DNA from 2 places in the Agromyces chitinivorans genome. Region 1 is predicted to be linked to the other one. Evidence: predicted binding sites of a transcription regulator. Region 1 holds the regulator's gene; the other holds the start of a gene.
What was found. Region 1 encodes LexA, which represses DNA repair genes until DNA is damaged. Its sites were predicted from a motif close to TCGAACANNTGTTCGA; they were not measured.

Region 1 (3,387 bases):
GGTGCTGCCCACGACCACGATCGGGTCGTTCCCGCAGACCGGCGACATCCGTCGTGCCCGTGCCCGCCACGCGCGCGGCGAGCTCGACGACGCCGGCTACGAGGCCCTGATGCGCGCGGAGATCGAGCGCGTCATCCGCCTCCAGGAGGAGATCGGACTCGACGTGCTGGTGCACGGCGAACCGGAGCGCAACGACATGGTGCAGTACTTCGCCGAGCTGCTCGACGGCTTCGCCGTGACCGAGCACGGCTGGGTGCAGTCGTACGGCAGCCGCTGCACGCGCCCCTCGATCCTCTGGGGCGACGTGTCCCGCCCCGAGCCGATGACGGTCGAGTGGTCGCGGTACGCGCAGTCGCTCTCCGACAAGCCCGTCAAGGGCATGCTCACCGGGCCCGTGACGATCCTCGCATGGTCGTTCGTGCGCGACGACCAGCCGCTGGGCGACACGGCGAACCAGGTGGCGCTGGCGCTGCGCGACGAGATCGCCGACCTCGAGACCGCCGGCATCCGCATCATCCAGGTCGACGAGCCGGCGCTGCGCGAGCTGCTGCCGCTGAAGCGCGCCGACCAGCCGGCGTACCTCGACTGGTCGGTCGGCGCGTTCCGCCTCGCGACCGGCGGCGCGGCGACGGCCACGCAGGTGCACACCCACCTCTGCTACTCGGAGTTCGGCGTGGTGATCGACGCGATCCGCGCGCTCGACGCCGACGTGACGAGCATCGAGGCGGCGCGCAGCCGCATGGAGGTCGTCGACGACCTGCGCACGAGCGGCTTCGACCACGGCGTCGGCCCGGGCGTCTACGACATCCACTCGCCGCGCGTGCCGAGCGTCGCAGAGGTCACCGAGCTGCTCGAGCGCGCGGCGGACTCGCTGCCGCTCCGCCAGGTCTGGGTGAACCCCGACTGCGGCCTGAAGACGCGCGGCTACGACGAGACGGTCGCCTCGCTGCGCAACATCATCGACGCCACCCGCGAGGTGCGCGCCCGCGCGGCGGTCGGGGCCTGAGCGGATGCCCCGGGGCGCGCGCCGCCCCGGGGCATCCGTCGTCGTGCGGCGCTAGACGGTGCGGAGCACGGCGACGACCTTGCCCAGGATCTCGGCGTAGTCGCCGAGGATGGGCTCGAACGCGCTGTTGCGCGGCAGCAGCCAGGTGTGGCCGTCGCGCTGCCGGAAGACCTTGACGGTCGCCTCGCCGTCGAGCATCGCGGCGACGATCTCGCCGTTCTCGGCGGTCTGCTGCTGCCGCACGACGACCCAGTCGCCGTCGCAGATCGCCGCGTCGACCATCGAGTCGCCGACGACCTTGAGGATGAACAGCTCGCCCTTGCCGACGAGTTGGCGGGGGAGCGGGAACACCTCCTCGATCTGCTGGTCGGCGGTGATCGGCACGCCCGCGGCGATGCGGCCCACCAGCGGCACCATCGCGGCGTCGCCCACGGGGGCGGGGGAGCCGGATGCCCCTGACGCGCCGGTCTCGTCGGCGGCCTCCGTCTGCTGCGGCGTCTCGATGAGCACCTCGAGCGCGCGCGGCCGGTTCGGGTCGCGCCGCAGGTAGCCGCTCAGCTCGAGCTGGTTGAGCTGGTGGGCGACGCTCGAGAGCGACGACAGGCTCACCGCGTCGCCGATCTCGCGCATGCTCGGCGGGTAGCCCCGCGTCGAGACGGAGCGCTGGATCACGTCGAGGATCTGCAGCTGCTTGGCGCTGAGGTTCTTGCGCCGCCGGGTCGCCCGACGCTGCTCGAGGTCGTTCTCGGTGTCCACGTGCTCCGCCCTCCACGGGATCGGCAGTCCGTGCCGCCGAACCGAATGTCAGTGGTGTCTGATCGACTGTCGCCAGACATTCGAAACTGTATCCCTCGCTACGGGGTCGGGCAAACATATGTTCGAGCGTGTCGCGCGGAAATCCGCGGCTCTCCGTTGCGGATGCGGGGTTGAGTGTTCGATCATTCGAAGGTATATTCGGAACACAGCTTCGCGCCGGCACTCCCGGCCGAGTGCCGGCGCGAAGCTTCCGGGAGGTGCGAGATGACGATGGCAATCCACAGCGGCACGGTCTTCGGTTCGCCGCGCACGACGACGACGGTCCCGAGCCGGGAACGCCCCAGCGCGGCTCGACCCAGCGCGGCGCGACCGCAGACCGACCAGATCCCCGCACGCACGAGGCTCCGCCTGACCCGGCGCGGGCGGCTCGTCTTCGGCACGCTCGGCGTGCTGATCGCGCTGGCGTTCGCGCTGCTGCTGCCGCTCGCGGCCGCTCCCGCCGTCGCCGGTGACGAGGCGGCCGAGCCGCTGCAGGTCATCACGGTCGAGCAGGGGCAGTCGCTCTGGGCCATCGCCGAGCAGATCGCGCCGCACGCCGACCCGCGCGAGGTCATCACCGACATCCTGCGCCTCAACGGCCTCGACTCGGCCGAGCTGGTGCCCGGCCAGCAGCTCGCCCTTCCGGCCGACCGCTGAGTCCGGCGGTGCCCCGGGGCGCCGAAACACGTCGGTCGCCGTCAGTAGCATGAGTGCGTGACGACCCTCGACGACCTCCCGATCCGCGATGACCTCCGAGGCAAGGTGCCCTACGGCGCGCCGCAGCTGCACGTGCCCGTCGCGCTGAACGTGAACGAGAACACGCACCCGATTCCCGAGGACGTCGCGCACGACATCATCGCCCGCATCGCCCAGGCACTGCTGAGCCTCAACCGCTACCCCGACCGCGAGTTCACGGCCCTGCGCGAGGCGCTCGCGGGCTACCTCGGCCACGGGCTCTCGCCCGACCGCATCTGGGCGGCGAACGGCTCGAACGAGGTGCTCCAGCAGGTGCTGCAGGCGTTCGGCGGGTTCGGGCGCACGGCGCTCGGCTTCGCCCCGACCTACTCGATGTACCCGCTGCTGTCGTCGGGCGTCGGCGTGGAGTGGATCGGCGCCGAGCGCGATGCCGACTTCGAGCTCTCGCCCGAGACCGCGGTGCGCGCGATCGAGCAGCACGATCCCGACCTCGTCATCCTCTGCTCGCCGAACAACCCCACGGGCACGCCGATCCCGCTCGAGACCGTGCGCGCCGTCGCCGACGCGGCTCGCGGCATGGTCGTCGTCGACGAGGCGTACGCCGAGTTCGCCCCGCCCGGTTCGCCGAGCGCGCTGTCGCTGCTCGAGGGCCGCCCGCGCCTGATCGTCTCGCGCACCATGAGCAAGGCGTTCGCCTTCGCCGGCGCTCGGGTCGGCTACCTCGCCGCGGACCCCGCCGTGATCGACGCGATCCGGCTCGTGCGCCTGCCGTACCACCTCTCCGCGCTCACCCAGGCGGCGGCGATCGGCGCGGTCGAGCACGCGCCCGAGATGCTGGCCATGGTCGACGACATCCGCGGCCAGCGCGACCGCATCTCGGCCGAGCTCGC
Region 2 (3,387 bases), on a different contig from region 1:
TGATGCGGGCGAGGTCGTGGCCGCGGGACCCGGCGCGGAGGCGGATGGGTTCGAGCGCCGCGAGGTTGTCGGCGACGGGCTGGAGGGCTGCGCGCACCGAGGCGGTGACGATGAGCGGATGCCGCGGGCGTTCGGATTCCGTCCACTCGCGCATGCGGCGGATAGCGTGGAGGCGTCGGCCGACGGTCTCGGCGCTGGGGCTCAGGCGTTCGTGCGGGAGCGTCTCCCAGGCGGGGAACTCGAGGAGTTCGGTGTCGTCGGGCAGGTAGGGGGCGAGGGCGCCGCGGAGCGATTCGGCCTCGCGGCTGGTAGGTGCGATGAGCAGCAGGGCGGGCGGTTCGTCGGCCTCGATGCGGCGGCTCAGGAGTCCCGCGATGAGCGGTGCGTCGAGCCCCGGGAGCGCCGAGAAGTCGGCGCTGCGCGTTGCCTGCGCGAGGGCTTCGTCGAACGTGGAGGCGCGCGAAAGCGCCGTGAGAAAGCCCTGGAGGATCACCGGGCAAGTCTACGCGGGGCTGCAGACATGGAGGCTGAGGGCAAGCGGCTGAGTACGCGAGTGACGGCCGTCGCCGGGTCGGGGCGGCCTGGTCCGCGGTCACTCGGGCCCGGCAGCCGGGGTCGCTGCGTGCCACCGGGACACCGGGTCGCCGGTCGCCAGGTCACCCGAGCACCGGGTAGGTACACCCGCGCGGCTACGCGGCCGCGTCGATGCGCACCTCGAAGCGGGCGCGGCCGCCGAGGCGTGGAGCTCGGGTGGGGTCGACGTGCGGGGGTGGGATGAACCAGACATTGCCGTCGCGCACGGTGATGGTCCAGCCGTCGTCGTGGACGCGGTGGTGACAGAAGCTGCAGAGGAGCACGCCGTTGTCGAGGTCGGTCGGGCCGGCGTCGCGCTCCCACCAGCGGATGTGGTGGGCCTCGACGTAGCTGATGTTCTGGCCGCAACTGGCGCAGCCGCCGTCGCGTTCGCCGAGCGCGAGGCGCTGCTCCTTCGTGAAGAGGCGTGCGGCACGACCCAGGTCGAGCGGCACGCTGTCGCCGCCGAGCACGGCGGGGATGAGCTCGGCGTCGGCCGCCATGCGCCGGGCCGTCGCGGCCGAGACCGGCTGGTCGATGCCGTCGATTGTCGCAACGCCGAGCCCCTCGCGGAGGGTCTCGAGGTCGACGCGCACCACGGCGGTCGTCTTCGCGAGCGGTGGAAGCGTGTCGCGGCAGCCCAGGCAGTGCCGGGCGAGGTCGGCGAGCGCATCGGCCTGCAGCTGCGGGATCGTGCGGAGATCTTCGATGGGTGCGTCGGGCCGCCGGCGCAGGGCATCGCTCACGAGCGACTCGAGCGCGGCCTTCACGGGTGCGGCGGTCTCGGGGTCGAGCCGACCTGACACGTGCACCATGCCGTCGCGTCCCTCGCGCAGCGTGATGCCGCGCTGCTGGCGCAGTTCCTCCTCGCGGGGCGCCACCCCATCGACGTCGAGCATCGCCTCGGCCTGCCGGATCGCCCGCTGCAGCATCGCCAGCGGCAACGATGCCGCGTGCGAGACGAGCGTCTCCTCGACCCCGCGCATCGCCTCGGGGTCGGCGCGCAGCGCCACCCGCTCGAGCATCGACGTGATCGCGGACGCCGCGTCGAGGCTGATCGACCCGGCACCCACGGCCGCGGCGACGGAGGGGTGCTTCGCGGGCATCCGCTCGCCTGAGAACGACTCGCGCTCGCGCGTCGCCGCGCCGACGCTGAGCAGCCGCATGGCATCACCGGTCGACCCGCCGGTCGACGACGCCACCAGCCGCGCCGGGTTGTGGAACCCCTGCTGTTTCGCCAGCCCCTCCGACCCGAACTCCGACCGCGACCGCCGCGCCACCTCGTCGGCGACCCGCGCGAGCAGCGCTTCGGTATCGCGACGCACCTGCGCCACCGCATCCGTCACCCGCACCAGCCCGGCGTCGCTCATGCGCTCGACCTCGGACTGCAGGTCACCGCGCACCCCACCGCCCGCAGGCAGCGCCCCGAGCCACTCGCCACCCAGCGCATCGACGTGCGACGCGAGCACTGCGAGCGGGTTCGACATGCCTCTATTCTGGCAGAGATCGACCCAACATTCGAAACTTTGTTCGAACAGTGGAGAACTCGAAGGGCGCCTGTGGATAGCATGGTCGCCGCCCCGCACGCCCGAGGAAGGACCCGCATGATCATCGCCGCCGCCGACGGATCCGCACTCGGCAACCCCGGCCCCGCCGGGTGGGCCTGGTACGTCGACGACGGCTGCTGGGCCGCGGGCGGCTGGCCGCACGGCACCAACAACCAGGGCGAGCTGACGGCGGTGCTCGAGCTGCTGCGCGCGACGGCGCACCTCGACGACGAGCTCGTGATCCACTGCGACAGCCGTTACGTCATCGACGCGATCACCAAGTGGATGCCCGGCTGGAAGCGCAAGGGCTGGCGCAAGCGCGACGGCTCCCCCGTGCTCAACCTCGAGATCATGCAGGCACTCGACGCCGAGTTCGCCGGCCGCAACGCCCGCTTCGAGTGGGTGCGCGGCCACACCGGCCACGACCTCAACGAGGCCGCCGACGACCGGGCGCGCGCCGCCGCCACCGCGTACCAGCGCAAGACCGAGGTGCCCACGGGTCCGGGCTGGTCGAACGCCTGCGTGACGGATGCCTCCGAAGGCGACGCCTCGAATGCGGCGACGGATGCCCCTGAGCCCGACGCCCCCGAGACCGCGACGGATGCCCCTGAGCCGACGCCCGCCGACGCTGACGCGCAGCCGGCGCCCGCAGGTCCGACCCCTGCCGCGACGACGGCGCGTGCCAGCGCGACCTCTGCGTCGACAGCGCCCGCGGGCGCGACCCCAGCCGCGACAAAGGCGCGTTCCAGCGCGACCCCGGCGTCGACGTCCGCGCGCGGCCCCGCGGCATCCGCTCGCCCCGACCGCGCCGACGACGACGCCGCCCTCTTCGACTTCGACGAGCCCGAGGCCGACTGGCGCACGCTGCAGCTCGAGCTCACGACCGAGGAGCACACGCGCCTCACCGAGCGCGCCCGCGCCGCGGGCATCACCCCCGAGGAGTTCCTCCGCGGCCTGATCTGAGCCGCTGGCGCGCTCCGCGCGCTCCGTCGTCCGCTCGCGCACCCGCCCGAGAGCCGAATCTTGGCCCGAGTGCTGAAGCTTTGGCCCTCAGACCAAGGAACGGCCCTCAGACCGAAATGGGGGCACGGAGGGCGGTCGCTGGCGAGCGTGACGGGCGGGCATGCTCCACCGCCTGAGGGCCAAATCTTGGGCTGAGGGCGAAAGGAATCGCCCTCAGCGCGAGGAACGGCCCTCAGACCGAAATGGGGGGGGCGCGAGAGGCGGGCGTGAGGGGCGGGCGCGACGGCGGGCGACCGTGACGGAC

Region 2: a site for LexA is predicted at 2,092-2,107, ahead of ABZK10_RS17085 (HNH endonuclease signature motif containing protein). Genes of this name have one in related genera too.

Annotation. Positions count from the first base shown of each region.
Region 1 covers NZ_JBEPJZ010000001.1:2,667,393-2,670,779, forward strand. The annotation lists gene metE (5-methyltetrahydropteroyltriglutamate--homocysteine S-methyltransferase) at 1-1,006, shown strand, start outside; gene lexA (transcriptional repressor LexA) at 1,058-1,762, opposite strand; gene ABZK10_RS12585 (LysM peptidoglycan-binding domain-containing protein) at 2,033-2,458, shown strand; gene ABZK10_RS12590 (histidinol-phosphate transaminase) at 2,516-3,387, shown strand, end outside.
Region 2 covers NZ_JBEPJZ010000002.1:930,340-933,726, forward strand. The annotation lists gene mfd (transcription-repair coupling factor) at 1-493, opposite strand, end outside; gene ABZK10_RS17085 (HNH endonuclease signature motif containing protein) at 690-2,060, opposite strand; gene ABZK10_RS17090 (ribonuclease H family protein) at 2,178-3,083, shown strand.